One region of the Massilia sp. S19_KUP03_FR1 genome, then DNA from elsewhere that is predicted to be linked to it. Evidence: predicted binding sites of a transcription regulator. Region 1 holds the regulator's gene; each other region holds the start of a gene.
What was found. The regulator LexA, encoded in region 1, represses DNA repair genes until DNA is damaged. The targets are predictions, from matches to a motif close to ACTGTATNNNNATACAGT.
Positions count from the first base shown of each region.

Region 2: the regulator LexA is predicted to act here: its motif matches at 2,761-2,778, upstream of V6M87_RS00335 (error-prone DNA polymerase).
Region 3: the regulator LexA is predicted to act here: its motif matches at 3,499-3,516, upstream of dinB (DNA polymerase IV).

Region 1 is NZ_JAQQPS010000002.1:250,656-255,960, reverse strand. It holds gene V6M87_RS02850 (replicative DNA helicase) at 1-562, opposite strand, end outside; gene rplI (50S ribosomal protein L9) at 713-1,165, opposite strand; gene rpsR (30S ribosomal protein S18) at 1,212-1,502, opposite strand; gene priB (primosomal replication protein N) at 1,542-1,835, opposite strand; gene rpsF (30S ribosomal protein S6) at 1,863-2,276, opposite strand; gene lexA (transcriptional repressor LexA) at 2,633-3,265, shown strand; gene V6M87_RS02820 (glutathione S-transferase family protein) at 3,269-3,880, shown strand; gene V6M87_RS02815 (LysR substrate-binding domain-containing protein) at 3,928-4,803, opposite strand; gene V6M87_RS02810 (LysE family translocator) at 4,948-5,305, shown strand, end outside.
Region 2 is NZ_JAQQPS010000001.1:74,832-80,136, forward strand. It holds gene V6M87_RS00325 (TonB-dependent receptor plug domain-containing protein) at 1-647, opposite strand, end outside; gene V6M87_RS00330 (right-handed parallel beta-helix repeat-containing protein) at 1,082-2,683, shown strand; gene V6M87_RS00335 (error-prone DNA polymerase) at 2,820-5,305, shown strand, end outside.
Region 3 is NZ_JAQQPS010000016.1:79,540-84,844, reverse strand. It holds gene V6M87_RS18175 (TonB-dependent receptor) at 1-964, shown strand, start outside; gene V6M87_RS18170 (hypothetical protein) at 1,053-1,388, shown strand; gene V6M87_RS18165 (S8 family peptidase) at 1,658-3,415, shown strand; gene dinB (DNA polymerase IV) at 3,546-4,619, shown strand; gene V6M87_RS18155 (recombination-associated protein RdgC) at 4,684-5,305, shown strand, end outside.

The sequences.
Region 1 (5,305 bases):
CGCGACTGTAGAGCTCGTCGATACGCTCGACCACTTGGGTCAGCAGCGGCTGCACCGGAATCCAGCCCTGGGCGCCGCGCGAGCCCTGCTCGGCGATGGCGAAGATCTTCGATTCCGCCTCGTCCAGCATTTCCTTGACCTCTTTGCCCTGCGGATTGAACGCGTTGCCGGAAATTTCGTCGGCCACCGTGATCAGTTTGCGCAGGATGCCGCGGTCGCGCACGATCTCGGCATAGCGGCGGATATTCGCCGCCGACGGCGTATTTTGCGCCATCGCGTTCAGGTATTGCAGCCCGCCCACTTCTTCGGACTTGCCGAGTTGGGTCAGCGCTTCGTACACGGTGATCACGTCGGCCGGTTTGCCGCCGTTGATCAGGCGAATGACTTGTTCGAAGATGATGCGGTGGTCGTAACGGTAGAAATCATCGGCGTGCATGAAGTCGGCGATACGGTCCCACGCTGCATTATCGCGAAGCAAACCTCCTATAACGGATTGTTCGGCTTCAATCGAATGCGGTGGAATGCGGAGGGAATCGACTTGCGGATCTGCGGGGGCGTTCATGGGCGGCATTATACCGCCTCCGGGTAGACCGAAGTCGCAATCGCGAGATAATTGCTGAGAAGAAGGTAACTAATTGGCAATGGCCGCGAATCGCAGAGCGAAAAAAAGCCGGGCAAGCCCGGCTTCTTCGCTACTGCGTGTGAAACAAGCTTACGCTTGCTCGCCCACGACAGCGATGGTGATTTCAACAACCACGTCGGTGTGCAGAGCAACTGCAACCGGGTGCTCGCCAGTGGTCTTCAACGGACCGGTTGGCAGACGCACTTGCGCTTTTTCGACAGCGAAACCTTGCTTCGTCAACGCTTCAGCGATGTCGGAGTTGGTGACCGAACCGAACAGACGGCCATCAACGCCGGCTTTTTGGCCGATGGTGACAGTCATGCCGCTCAGTTTTTCGCCTTCGGCTTGCGACGCGCTCAGTTTTGCAGCGGCGACTTTTTCCAACTCGGCGCGCTTGACTTCGAATTCGGCAACAGCCGATGCGGTGGCGCGGCGGGCCATGCGTTGTGGGATCAGGAAGTTACGTGCGTAACCGTCCTTGACTTTCACGACGTCGCCCAGGTTGCCGACGTTGACTACTTTTTCTAACAGAATGATTTGCATAGTTCTCTCCAGGATTATCTGACTTGGCTAAATATCGTTGCCGATATTAAGCGTGGTGCAGATCGGTGTAAGGCAGCAGCGCGAGGTAGCGAGCGCGCTTGATGGCGGTGTCAACCTGGCGCTGGTAGTGCGCCTTGGTGCCGGTCAGGCGGGCTGGCATGATCTTGCCATTTTCCTGGACGAAGTCTTTCAGGGTGTCGACGTCTTTGTAGTCAACTTGTTCCACGTTTGCTGCGGTGAAGCGGCAGAATTTCTTACGCTTGAACAGTGGGTTCTGTTGTTTGCGCTTCTCTTTGAGCTTGAGCTTGTTTTTGTCGAACTTTTTACCGAATGCCATTTGAGGCTCCTGTATCTAAATGATGCGTCGCCAGTTTAATCAGGCGGCGGCACTGAAATCAATGATGTGAAACACCAGGGCTTTGCTGCTGCGATTCTTCTTTGCTACAAATCCCGTGAACTGATGCACTGCGCCCAATTCAGCCCGTGAAAACCGCCCGGATATTTCCCCTGCGGCCAACGCTGCCATTTCAAACTCGACCAGTCGTTCCACCCCTGCTTCGACCTGTTGCGAACTGTGCGACAGGGTGGCGGACACGATGGGCACGCCGGCCGGGGTATAACGCAATACGTCGCGCTCTAAAATGGTGGCTACAAACTGAAGCTGGTTCACTGCCTTGCTACGAGATTGCTGCTTGAATTACGCTGCGGCTGGCGCCGGCGCTGCGACAGGAGCCGGGGCTGCTGCGGCTGGTGCCGATTCCGAGCGGTGGCTCTTGGCTGCGTCTTCACGCTGTACCGACTTCATCATCGGCGAAGGAGCCGTTTCGGCTTTCTTCAGTTTGACGGTCAGGTGGCGCAGCACGGCATCATTGAATTTGAAGGCGGTTTCCAACTCGACCAGGGTGTCGTTGTCGCATTCGATGTTCAGGCAGATGTAGTGCGCTTTAGGCAGCTTCTGGATCGAGTAAGCCATCTGACGACGGCCCCAGTCTTCGACGCGGTGAATGTTACCGCCGCGTGCAGTGACGCTGGCCTTATAACGTTCGATCATCGCCGGGACTTGCTCGCTTTGGTCCGGGTGGACAATAAAAACGATTTCATAGTGACGCATTCAGTACTCCTTGAGGACGTTTAAACAAATGCCCACCTCGGCGTCAAGACGAGTGTGGGAAGGGAAAGCCGGCGATTATAACCCGGATGGGGACTTTGGGCTAGTGATGATGTTGCACAATATCCTTCGGCAACCTGCCTCAGCACGTCATCCTCGCGCAGGCGAGGACCCATAGCATGCCGCCGGAAGCCATCAACTGTGTGACTTCGGCAGCGTGTTATAGGACCCCGCCTGCGCGGGGGTGACGGTGGAAACCGTTTATTGCACAGAGTGTGAAAAAAAGCCACGAATTCCCTTGCATTGCCCGAAATACTGTACAAAAATACAGTCTGTCCATATAACCAGTCTTTAGCCCCATGATCAAGCTCACTGCACGGCAGGAACAAATTCTGAATTTGATCCGCGAAGCCATCGAAAACACCGGCTTTCCCCCGACCCGCGCCGAGATCGCCCGTGAACTGGGCTTCAAATCGGCCAACGCGGCCGAAGAACACCTGCAAGCGCTGGCCCGCAAGGGCGCGATCGAAATCGCCCCCGGCACCTCGCGCGGCATCCGCCTGATCGGCGCTTCCGTGGAAACGGTCGCGATCGTCCCTGCCGCCATCATGATGGCGCTGCCGCTGGTCGGGCGCGTGGCCGCCGGTTCGCCCATCCTGGCCCAGGAACATGTGGAGGCGACCTACAACGTCGATCCAGCCATGTTCGCGGCCAAACCCGACTTCCTGCTGAAGGTACGCGGCTGGTCGATGCGCGACGCCGGCATCATGGACGGCGATTTGCTGGCGGTCAAAAAAGTCGACAGTGCCAAGAACGGCCAGATCGTCGTGGCGCGCATCGGTGACGACGTCACCGTCAAGCGTTACCGCAAGACGGGTTCCCTGGTCGAGCTGCTGCCGGAGAACCCCGACTTCAAAATCATCCGGGTTGACCCGGAAGACGAGTTCGCGCTGGAAGGGCTTGCTGTAGGGCTAATGCGCAGCTGGAACTGAGGCGTGCGTGACGACATCACGCTCTACGGCGCACGCGCATCGGGCCATGCCTTCAAGGTGCGCGTGTTGCTGGAAATGGCGCAGTTGCCGTACACATTTCACGAGATCGACCTGAGCCAGGCGCGCGCCGCGCGGCCCCAGGCGTTTCGCAATTTATCGCCACATGGCGAAGTGCCGGTGTTGTTGCACAACGGGCGCATTTACGCCCAGTCGAATGCGGTCCTGCTGCACCTGGCGGCGCACAGCGGCGTACTGGAAGGCGAGACTGCCGCCTTGCAGGATGGCGTAAGCCAGTGGCTGTTCTGGGAAGCAAACCGGATCGGCTTTTCCCTACCGAACCTGCGGCACGCAGTGCGCGGCGGCGGCGTCGATGCGGCGGTTATGGCGATGCTGCGCGAGCGTTGCAATGCAGATATTTCACGCATGGATATCGAACTGGCGGATGGCCGGGATTTTATCCTCGGCGCCGCGCCGACCATCGTCGACCTGTCGATGAGCGCCTACCTGTTCTGGGCTGACCAGGCACAGGTCGCGCTGCCGCTGCATGTGGCCGGATGGATCCAGCGCATCAGCGAGCTGCCAGGCTGGCGCCATCCAGACAGCTTCTACGCTTGATGTCCGTGAAGGCATCACCGAAGTCGGCCAGTGAATCACGCGCCACATCAGGCCGGCAAATAGTGCATTTGCTGGCGTAGCCATGCCAGGAAAGCGACGCGGCGCGGATCGGTCTCGAACGGTCGCGACGACAGCAGGAAGTACGCGGACCCGTCGCGCATGAAGCCGAACGGCGCAACCAGGCGTGCGCTGCCAATCTCTTCCTGCGTCATGAAGACCGAGCCGATCGCCACGCCCAGACCGGCACAGGCAGCTTGCAGCGACAGATAGAAATGCTCGTAGGTCTGGCTGCCGCTATGGCTGGCGCTCGTGGCGCTGACGCTGCGCCAGTTTGGCCAGGCGCTCTTGCGCGACGCCGTGTGCAGGATTTTTTGCGCGGGCAGATCGAGCTGGCGCCGTTTCAGCAGCGTCGGCGCGCAGACCGGTCCCACCCATTCATCGCACACCTTTTCCGCATGCAGCTCCGCGCTCCAATGAAAGTCGTTGCGGCGCAAGGCCACGTCGACCCCGTCGCGCTGAAACGCCACCGGGCCACCCGACGCAAAGATGTGCAGCGGCACCTCCGGATAGCGCCGCGCAAAATCACCCAGCCGCGGTATCAGCCATTTCATCGAAATCGTCGGTTCGCATGACACCACCAAGGGCGCCTGCCGCGCAGGCTCACGCAATGCCTGCACGGTCGCGTCGATCCGTTCGAACGCGTCCTCGGTCACGGCGCGCAAGCGCTCGCCCTGCGCCGTCAAAAACACGCCCCGGTTGCGGCGCTCGAACAATGCAATGCCCAAGGTCTGTTCGAGCAGGCGGATCTGGCGACTGACCGCGCCATGCGTCAGGTTCAGCTCGTGGGCGGCTTTGACGAAACTGCCAAGCCTGGCGGCGGCTTCAAAAAAACGCAGTGTGTTGAGCGGTATTTGCCTGGCCATCCGTCAGTTTTTCTCACGCGTTATGGAGACGATACATCGCTATTCAGCCCCCGGCATTATATCCATAATTTGTCGCCAGAAAGATTCCCCGAAATTGTATCGGCGGGGCGCGCGCAATTGCCACTACTAACGAAGGAAAGAACCATGACCGAGCTCGTTGCTGTTGCACTGATTACTATCCTGGCCACCATCAGTCCGGGTCCGGATTTCGCGATGGTGACGCGAAACAGCTATCTGTATGGCCGCAATGCCGGGCTGCTTGCCGCGCTCGGCATCGCGCTCGGTGTGCAGGTCCATGTGTTTTACACGATATTTGGCATTGCTTTGATCAGCGCGCATTCACCCTGGTTATTCACCGTGATTAAAATAGCCGGCGCCCTGTATTTGATCGTCATCGGATGGAAGACGTTTTCCAATCAATCGAAACTGACCATCGACCTGCACGCCGACAGCACGGTATCGCCCATTACATTGCTCAGTAATGGTTTTCTGACCAACGCAT
Region 2 (5,305 bases), on a different contig from region 1:
ATGATACGCGGATTGCCTTCTTCGGCGCGGTTCGAGCGGCCCCGGTCGAGGTATTCGCCGGTGATGCCGACCACGCCGTCGCCCACCGCCACGCCGCAGTACGCCGAGGCCAGGTAGTTGTTGCCATCGTGTTGCGTGTACTGGCCGGCGCCGAGCACCGCTTCGCAGCCCAGGCTTTTTTTCAATTCGATGTTGATCACGCCGGCGATGGCGTCCGAGCCGTACTGGGCGGCGGCGCCGTCACGCAGTACCTGCACGTTTTTGATAGCCAGCAGCGGGATCGCGTTCATGTCGGTGCCGGTGTTGCCGCGGTTGCGTGCACCGAACAGGTTGACCAGCGCGGTGGTGTGACGGCGCTTGCCGTTGACCAGTACCAGCGTCTGGTCCGAACCGAGGCCGCGCAGGGCGGCCGAGTCGACCAGGTCGGCCCCGTCGGCGCCGGTCTGGCGCGTGGAATTGAACGACGGCGAGATGTAGGTCAGCGTCTGGGCCAGGTCGAACTGGCCGCCTTGCTCGGCCGCGCGGCCCATCGGGATGATGTCGACCGGGACCGGGGTCTCGGTGGCGGAGGTGTTGCCGGTGCGGCGCGAACCAACCACCGTCACGCTCGGTACGTCGGCGGATGCGCTGGTACCGGCCTGGGCCATGGTAACGGCAGGCAGCGCGGTGGCGCCGTACAAGGCGAGCAGGATGGCCTGACGCAAGAGAGGAGTTGCTTGGTTCACGCGATGGACTCCGAATGGCAAAGAAACGATAGTACGCATCTGTGGCCCGTGCACCAAATTGGACGTTGTGAGAACGCAACGTTTAAATAATATTGCTTTTTTTTCTATGCAAAAAAGCATCAGTTTTGGTGTGATCACGATGTCGTTATGGCATTCTGCAAAAATTCTTTTTCGAATGATTGATCACAAGAAAATCAGTGCCCATGGGCGTCCTGGCGCGAGTGCCTGCTCACATTCACTATTTTGTTACATCTGCTTACACCCGGGAAGCAAGAAACGCCTTAGATTCGGAACATAGGTTTCCACTAAGTAATTTTCTTGACAAGACTTTTTGACCCCTCATCTACCGGATCCCCATGACGACTATCCACTCCCGGCACACAGGTGCCGCTGCCATACTGGCCATGCTGTTCGCCGCCCCCGCTTTCCCGGCCACGCTCGCCGTCGGCCCCGGCAAAACTTATGCCGCGCCGTGCGCCGCGATCGCACAATCGGCCCCCAACGATGTGATCGAGATCACCGGTGGCGTCACGTATTCCGGCAACGTCTGCGCCATCAACACCAGCAACCTGACGATCCGCGGCGTGAATGGCCGCCCGCGCATCGATGCCGCCGGCGCCAACGCGCAAGGCAAGGGAACCTGGGTTGTCACAGGCAATAACGTCACCATCGAAAACGTCGAAATGCTGGGCGCCCGGGTGCCTGACCAGAACGGCGCCGCCCTGCGCCTGGAAGGCACCCACTTCACGCTGCGCGGCAGTTTTATCCATGACAATGAAAACGGCATCCTGAGCGGCGCCAATACCGCCAGCAATATCCTCATTGAAAACAACGAGTTCGGCCACAACGGGTACGGCACCGGTTACACCCACAATGTGTACATCGGCAACGTGGCGAGCCTGACGTTCCGTGCAAATTACTCGCACGATGCCAACGTCGGCCACAACCTCAAGTCGCGCGCCCGGGTCAACACGGTTGCCTACAACCGCTTTTCGAGCACCCCCGACGGGCAAACCGGCAGCACCGCCCGCGGCAAGCCGAGCTATGAGATCGATTTGCCGAACGCCGGCACCGGCTACGTGATCGGCAATGTCATCGAGCAACCGGCGGGCAATTCCAACCCGAACATGCTGGCCTACGGGGAAGAGGGCGCCAGCAATCCGGCCCAGGATTTGTATGTGGTCAACAATACCTTCCTCAACGACGATCCCAACAGCGGCACCTTCGTCATGGTCGGTACCGGTGTGACCAGGCCCGTCCTGATACAAAACAATATTTTTGCCGGCACCGGCACCCTGAGCAATCAAGCCGGGGCGCTCGAGCGCACCAATTTCCGTTCCATCGCTCCCGGTTTTGTCGACCGCGCCGGCTACGACCTGCACCCGAGCGCGAATGTCCTGGTGATCGATGCAGGGTCGGCGCCCGGCCTGGCGGCGAGCGGCCTGTCACTGGCCCCGGTGGCGCAGTACAAGCATGTCGCCGCCGGTGAAACGCGGACCGCGTCCGGCGCCTTCGATATCGGTGCCTATGAAGCCAGCGCCGCGCCCGCGGCCGGCGGCGGCTGGACCAGCTGCGCCGTCGAAGGCGGCACCTGCAGCTTCAGCGGTACTGCCCAGGTGCGTTATGGCGCCAATAATGTGTATGCGACGCGCACGGCCAGCGGATCGATCGCTTGCACCAACGCCGTGTTCGGCGACCCGATCCAGAACGTCGCGAAGACCTGCCAGTACGCGGCCACTGCAGCGACGCCGACCCCGCCCGCCGTCGAGACGTGGACGCCCTGCGCTGCCGAAGGCGCAAGCTGCGCGTTCAGCGGCACGCGCACGGTGCGTTACGGCGCCGTGGGTGTGTACGTTGCGCGCGTGGCCACCGCTTCCACCCCATGCACCAACGCCGTCTTCGGCGACCCGGTGCTGGGCACCGCCAAGTCTTGCTCCTACTCCAGCATCACGCGTTAAAAGGGCGGCGCCCCGGCCGGTCCGGCGCAAGGAAAGACGCACACACCAGTTCGCTTTTTGACGGGGCGATCGTGTACACTGTGTTTTTATACAGTACTTTCATTGCCCGGATTCATCCCAGCATGTATGCGCCGCCATGTCGTCCTCTTCGCCAACCCAGCAGAACCTGCCCGACTACGCCGAGCTGTTCTGCCTGTCCAACTTCACCTTCCTGCAGGGCGCGTCGCACGCCGAGGAACTGGTGGCGCGCGCCGTCCAGCTTGGTTATGCGGCGCTGGCGCTGACCGATGAATGTTCGCTGGCCGGCGTGGTGCGCGCGCATGCCGAAGCGAAAAAGGCGGCGCTGCCGCTGCTGATCGGCGCCCATTTCCACCTGACCCGGCGCGACGGCACCCACTCGCTGTCGCTGATCCTGCTGGCGCAAAACCGCAATGGTTATGGCAACCTGGCCGAGCTGATCACCCTGGGGCGTACCCGCACCACCAAGGGCACCTATCTGCTCACGCCGGCCGATTTCGACACGGCGGCACCCGGCTTTGAACATCTGCAGGGCATGCCCGATTGCCTGGCGATTTTGCTGCCAGCCTATCCCGGCCACGACGCGGCCGACCTCGACCGCCTGCATGCCCAGGCCGCCTGGATGGCCAGCACCTTTCCCGGCCGCAGCTGGCTGGGCCTGAACCTGCTGCACCGGGCGCACGACGACGGCCACCGCGCCACCATCGACGAGGTTGGCTGGCAGCACGGCTTGCCCATCGTGGCACTCGGCCACGTCACCATGCACGTGCGCTCGCGTAAACCCCTGCAGGACACCTTGAGCGCCGTGCGGCTGGGTAAGCCCGTGGGCGAATGCGGCTATGGCCTGGCGCAAAATGCCGAGCAGCATTTGCGCTCGCGGATGCGCCTGGCCAATCTGTATGCGCCGCAAGCGCTGGCCGAAACGCTGCGCATCGCCAGCCTGTGCACCTTTTCGCTCGATCAATTGCGTTACGAATACCCCAACGAAGTCGTGCCGCCCGGGCACACGGCCTCATCGTTCCTGCGCAGCGAAACGTATATCGGTGCGCACCGCCGCTTCAAGGACGGGATTCCGGCCAAGGTGCAGGGCCAGGTCGAGCACGAGCTGGCACTCATTGCCGAGATGGGCTACGAACACTATTTTTTGACGGTGTACGACATCGTCCGCTTCGCCCGCTCGCAGCACATCCTGTGCCAGGGACGCGGCTCGGCAGCCAACTCGGCGGTCTGCTACTGCCTCGGCATCACCGAGGTCGACCCGGCCCAGTCGGAACTGCTGTTCGAACGGTTTATTTCGCGCGAGCGCAACGAGCCGCCCGACATCGACGTCGATTTTGAACACCAGCGCCGCGAAGAAGTGATCCAGTACATCTACACCAGGTACGGGCGCACGCGCGCGGCCCTCGCGGCCGTGGTGATCAGCTACCGCCCGAAAAGCGCGCTGCGCGACAGCGGACGGGCGCTGGGCATCGATCTTGGCATCGTCGAGAAAGTGGCGAAGACCCATCACTGGTTCGACGGCAAGGCCGATTTATTAAATCGCCTGGCCGAAGCGGGGCTCGATCCGGCCTCGCCCCAGGCGCAGCAATGGGCGACCCTGGCGCAGCAATTGCTCAACTTCCCGCGCCACCTGTCGCAGCACCCGGGCGGCTTCGTTATCGCGCAGGGCAAATTGTCGCGCCTGGTGCCGATCGAAAACGCCAGCATGGCCGAGCGCAGCGTCATCCAGTGGGACAAGAACGACCTGGAAGAACTGGGCCTGATGAAAGTCGACGTGCTGGCGCTGGGCATGCTGTCGATGCTGCGGCGCGGCCTGGAGCTGGTCAGCCAACGGCGCGGCGATTTGTTCGAAATGCAGGATATTCCGCCCGACGACAAGGCCACCTACGACATGATTTGCGCGGCCGACACGGTGGGCGTGTTCCAGATCGAATCGCGCGCGCAGATGAGCATGCTGCCGCGCATGTTGCCACGCAAATTCTACGATCTCGTCATCGAAGTGGCGGTGGTGCGCCCGGGACCGATCCAGGGCGGCATGGTGCATCCGTATTTGCGGCGCCGCCAGGGCCTCGAGCCGGTGCTGTATCCCAGCGATGAAATGAAGCAGGCGCTGGGACGCACGCTGGGCGTGCCGATTTTCCAGGAGCAGGTGATGCAGGTGGCCATTCTCGGCGCCGGTTTCACGCCGGGCGAGGCCGATCAGCTGCGCCGTGCCATGGCCGCCTGGAAGAGAAAAGGCGGCCTCGAACACTATTACAACCGTATCGTCAGCGGCATGATCGAACGCGGCTACACGCTGGAATTCGCCGAAGCGATTTTCAGCCAGATCCAGGGCTTCGGCGAATACGGCTTTCCGGAATCGCACGCGGCCAGTTTTGCGCTGCTCGCCTACGCCAGTTCCTGGCTCAAACGGCACGAGCCGGGCGCATTTTTATGCGCACTATTAAATAGTCAACCGATGGGGTTCTACAGCCCGTCGCAGCTGGTGCAGGATGCGCAGCGCCATGGCATCGAGGTGCGCCCGGTCGACATCACGATCAGCACCTGGGATTCCACGCTGGAAGAACGGCCCGGCGATCCGGCCGGACAGCCCCAGCCGGCGGT
Region 3 (5,305 bases), on a different contig from region 1:
CGCCTACGCTGCCTTCGCGTCGCTGAACTACGCCGTCAACGACAAGCTGACCGTGCGTGGCGGCCTGCGCTACACGCAAGACAAGAAAGACTTCAAGACGGTCGACGCCACCGGCACCGTGCTGGTGCAGCCACTGTCCGCGAGCGAAAGCAAAAGCAAGGTCAACTGGGATCTGTCCGGCACCTACAAGCTGACCAATGACGTCAGCGCCTACGCCCGCGTCGCCACCGGCTTCCGCGCGCCAAGTATCGCCGCCTCGTCGACCTTGGTGCCGGTCACCGTGGCCAATGCGGAAACGATTACCTCGTACGAAGCCGGCATCAAGGCCGACCTGTTCGAGCGTCGTGCCCGTGTCGCTTTCTCGGTCTACGACTACGACATCAAGAACCAGCAGCTGACCGTGGTTGGCGGTACCTCGAACATCACCCGCCTGATCAACGCCGACAAGACCAAGGGTCGCGGCGCCGAGATCGATTTCGAAGGCAATGTGTTCACCGGTTTCCGCGTCACGGCCGGCGGTTCGTACAACTACACCCGCATCGACGACAAGAGCCTGTCGCTGCCTGCGTGCGCAGCCTGCACCATGACCGACCCACGCAACGCTGCCGGTCGTTACATTATCGACGGCAATGCCCTGCCACAGGCACCGAAGTGGACCGCCAACGTCACCGCGCGTTACGGCTTCCCGGTCGCTGACGGCGAACTGTTTGTCTTCACCGACTGGTCGTATCGTTCGAAGGTCAACTTCTTCCTGTACGAAGCAGTTGAATTCACCGGCAAACCACTCACCGAAGGCGGCCTGCGCGTGGGTTACATCTGGGCCAACGGCAAGTACGAAGTGGCTGCATTCGGCCGCAACATCGCCGACCAGCGTCGCATCACCGGCGCCATCGACTTCAACAACCTGACCGGGTTTACCAACGAGCCACGCACCTACGGTGTGCAGTTCAAGGGTAATTTCTAAGTTATTTTGCTGACTTCAAAAAAACCGCGAGCGATCGCGGTTTTTTTTCCTCAGAATCAGGGTAACGGAACAACCTGGAAACATTTGCATGAGAACGCTGATGCTGGCGGTGCTGGTGTCGTGCACATCGCTCGCCTCTGGCGCTGCGCCGGGCACGCCTGTGCAACTGGTCGATCTCGGTGAAATCCATGGCGCGGCGCTGGGCTGGATCCGCATCGCCATGCCTTTGTTCGAGCAGCAGATTGGCAGCGATATTAAACGTTACGCGATCTCGGTCCAGGAAGCGGGCGACGTCATCCATGTCGTGTTTCACCAAACGCCGGTGGTGCGCGGCCAGCGCGGCGCGGCGCGCGAAGGACCAGGGATGGAGGTCGAGATCAGCAAGGCAACCGGCGCGGTCACGGGGGCGCGCATCATTCGTTAAAGCGGCGGCACGCTGTGCGCCATAAATTTTTAGAGGGAAATAGCCTCAGAAAAACGTTGTCAGCCGAACATTATTTTTCATGTGGCTTTAACAAGAAATATCATCGCCAATACAACGCAAACATCACAATAATATTTGCAGTTTGTTCGATCGGTCTGACATTTAATTGGTTCCGAATCCCTGCGGTTTGCATGCACGAAGGATGGCGCTACGCTGACGCTTGTCCCGGCAAAGGGCGGTACCGATTATTTTCAGATGACAGGATCAGCATGTACCCGACAATTTTCACCATCGCGGCAGTTGCCGCTGTTTCAGTCAGCGCCCACGCCGCCGACACCGCCTGGCTTGCCGGCACCGACCGCCTGATCGTCAAGTACAAGGATGCCGTCCCGGCCGGCAAGGGCGCCGCGCGTGCCGCACCGGTCAGTGCCCAGCGCCAGGCACTGGTCGACCGCGCTGGCCAGCAGCTTGGCGCACGCCTGACCCTGCTGCGCGCCCTCGGTACCGGCGCGCACGTCTTTCAGCTCAGCCGCAAGGTCTCGATCGACGAAGCCAATGCCCTGGCCGCCGAGCTGATGGCGCGCGACGCCAGCGTCGCTTACGCCGAACCCGACCGCATCCTGACCACCCTGGCCACGCCCACCGACCCGCGCTATGCCGAGCAGTGGGACCTGTTCGAGTCTGGCGGCGGCCTGCGTATTTCTGGCGCCTGGGACCTCGCCACTGGCGCCGGCATCAATGTCGCCGTCATCGACACCGGCTACCGTCCCCACGCCGACCTGGCCGGCCAGGTGCTGCCTGGCTACGACTTCATCGCCAGCAGCACGGTTGCCGGCGACGGCAACGGGCGCGACAGCGACGCCACCGACCCGGGCGACTGGGCCGCCGCCAGCCAGTGCGGCGCCGGCATGCCCGCGGCGGACCAGTCTTCCAGCTGGCACGGCACCCACGTGGCCGGCACCATTGCCGCCAAAGCCAACAACGGCATTGGCGTGGCCGGCGTCGCTTACAACGCGAAAATCGTGCCGGTGCGGGTGCTGGGCAAGTGCGGTGGCTACACGTCTGACATTGCCGACGGCATCATCTGGTCGTCCGGCGGCCTGTTGTTCGGCGTCACCATGAATCCAAACAAGGCGCGCGTGCTGAATTTGTCGCTGGGCGGCGGCGGCAGCTGCGCCGCCACGATGCAGACGGCGATTAACGGCGCCCGCTCGCGCGGCGCTGTGGTGGTGGTCGCGGCGGGCAATGCGGCGATGGACGCCAGCAACTTCACCCCGGCCAATTGCGCCGGCGTCATCACGGTCGCGGCCACCAACCGCAGCGGCGCTCGCGCGTCGTATTCGAATGTTGGCAGCATCGTCGACGTGGCCGCACCGGGCGGGGACGCCAGCGCCGGCATTCTGTCGACCCTCAATGGCGGTACGCGCGCGCCCGCGGGCGACGCTTACGCCAGCTACAGCGGCACGTCGATGGCGGCGCCCCATGTGGCCGGCGTGGTCGCACTGATGCTGTCCAAAAATCCGGCGCTCACGCCCGACCAGGTCGACGTCGTGCTCAAGTCGAGCGCGCGCGCGTTTCCGGCCGCGTGTTCGGGCTGCGGCGCAGGCATCGTCGACGCGACCGCGGCGTTGAGCGCCAGCGCCACCATCGCACCCGTCACCTTGCTGGCTGAGCTCGAGCCGAACGACACGATTGCCGCCGCCAATCCGGTTGCTGTCAGCGGCACCATCGTCAACGGCGCCCTCGGTTCCGGTACTGACGCCGATTATTTCCGCATCGCTGTCCCGGCCGGCAAACAGCTGGGCGCGACCATGACGCCGGGCCCCAGCGCCCCCGACTACGACCTGTATCTCTACGACAGTGCCGGCGCCTTGCGGTCGTCCAGTGAAAACGGTTCCGGCGCCGTCGAGAGCGTCATGGTGCGCAATAGCGGCAGCGCGGCGGCGATCTATTACGTGGGCGTGCGCTATTACAGCGGCGCGAGTGGCGCAAAGAACGGCAAGTATGCCCTGCAACTGATTTGGTAGTGACGGCAGGAAAAGACTTTCGCTGCCCACAGGAAAGCGCACGCGTTTGGCAGCCTCTTGCGTGGAAGTCGAATTACGCGGATACTGTATGAATCTACAGTAGTTTGCTCCCGCCGGGGCGCCCCGTGACGTGAACGCCCCTTTCCGTAAAATCATCCACTGTGACTGCGACTGTTTTTATGCCTCGGTCGAGATGCGCGACGATCCCTCCCTGATCGGCCGTCCGCTGGCAGTGGGCGGGCGCGCCAACCAGCGCGGCGTCGTCGCCACCTGCAATTACGAGGCGCGGGCGTACGGCATCCACTCTGCCATGGCCACGGCGCAAGCCATGAAGCTGTGTCCGGAGCTGATCGTGATCCCGCCGGTGATGGAAAAGTACCGCCTGGCCTCGCGCCAGATCATGGATATCTACCGCAGCTACACCGAACTGGTCGAGCCGCTGTCGCTCGACGAAGCCTATCTCGACGTCACCGATTCGCCCCACTGCAAGGGCAGCGCCACCTTGATTGCGCAGGAAATCCGCCAGCGCATCGTTGACACGGTCGGCATCACGGCGTCGGCCGGCGTGGCGCCGAATAAATTCGTCGCGAAAATTGCCAGCGACTGGAACAAGCCGGACGGCCTGTTCCTGGTGCGCCCGGACGAAGTCGATGGTTTCGTGGCCGTCCTGCCAGTCAAAAAGCTGCACGGCGTGGGCAAGGTCACCACCGCCAAGCTGAACGGTCTCGGCGTGCAAACTTGCGGCGACCTGCGCAGCTGGACGATGCAGGAATTGGGTCACCACTTCGGCAAATTCGGCGAGCGCCTGCACGACTTGTGCCGCGGCATCGACAACCGCCCGGTGAGCAATGTGCATGAACGAAAATCGGTCAGCGTCGAAGAAACCTACACGCCCGATGTGCCAGACCTGGCGGCCTGCCTGGCCTTGTTGCCGCAGCTGCACACCAGCCTGCTGGGCCGCATCGAGCGGGCCAAGGCGGGCAGGCTGATCATTAAGCAGTTCGTGAAAATCAAGTTTGCCGATTTCCACCAGACGACGGTCGAGTGCGTCGGCAGCGGGCCGGCCATGGCGCAATACATCCGGCTGATGGAAACCGGATTTTTGCGTGGCAACGGGCCGGTGCGCCTGCTGGGCCTGGGCGTGCGCCTGGGGGACAGCGAACGCCTCGAGCAGCTGACATTGTTCGACGAATCCAACGACTAATCTGCCGTGCGCCAAAGTGTAGAATGTCGTTCCTGTGGAAAACTGAAACAAGCGGAAAACAATTATGTGGTTCAAGAATCTCCAGATTTACCGTCTCCCGGCACCGTGGGACTACACCCCTGAGCAGCTGGAAAAAGCGCTCGCGCCGCAAAGTTTTGTGCCGGCCAGCAGCAATGAATTGCTGCGCCAGGGCTGGGACACGCCACGCCCGAACGGCGGCCTGGTGCACGTCGTGAACAAGCAGATGCTGATTTTGCTGGGCACCGAGAAAAAACTGCTGCCGAGCTCGGTCATCAACCAGGTGGCCAAGGCCAAGGCAGCCGAGCTGGAAGAAGCGCAAGGTTTTGCGCCCGGCAAAAAGGCGATGAAAGAACTCAAGGAGCGCGTGGCCGACGAGTTGCTGCCGCGCGCCTTCAGTATCCGCAGCAATGTCTGGACCTGGATCGATCCGGTCAACGGCTGGCTCGTGGTCGATGCCGCCAGCCCCGGCAAAGCCGACGAAGTGATCAAGCTGCTGCTTAAAGCGGTCGATCGCATGCCGCTGGAGAGCCTGCGCGTGCAGAAGTCGCCGGTGGCCGTCATGACCGCGTGGCTGGAGATGGACGAAGCGCCGGCCGGTTTCACGGTCGACCAGGACACGGAATTGCGCGCCACCGGCGAGAGCAAGGCCGCCGTGCGTTACGTGA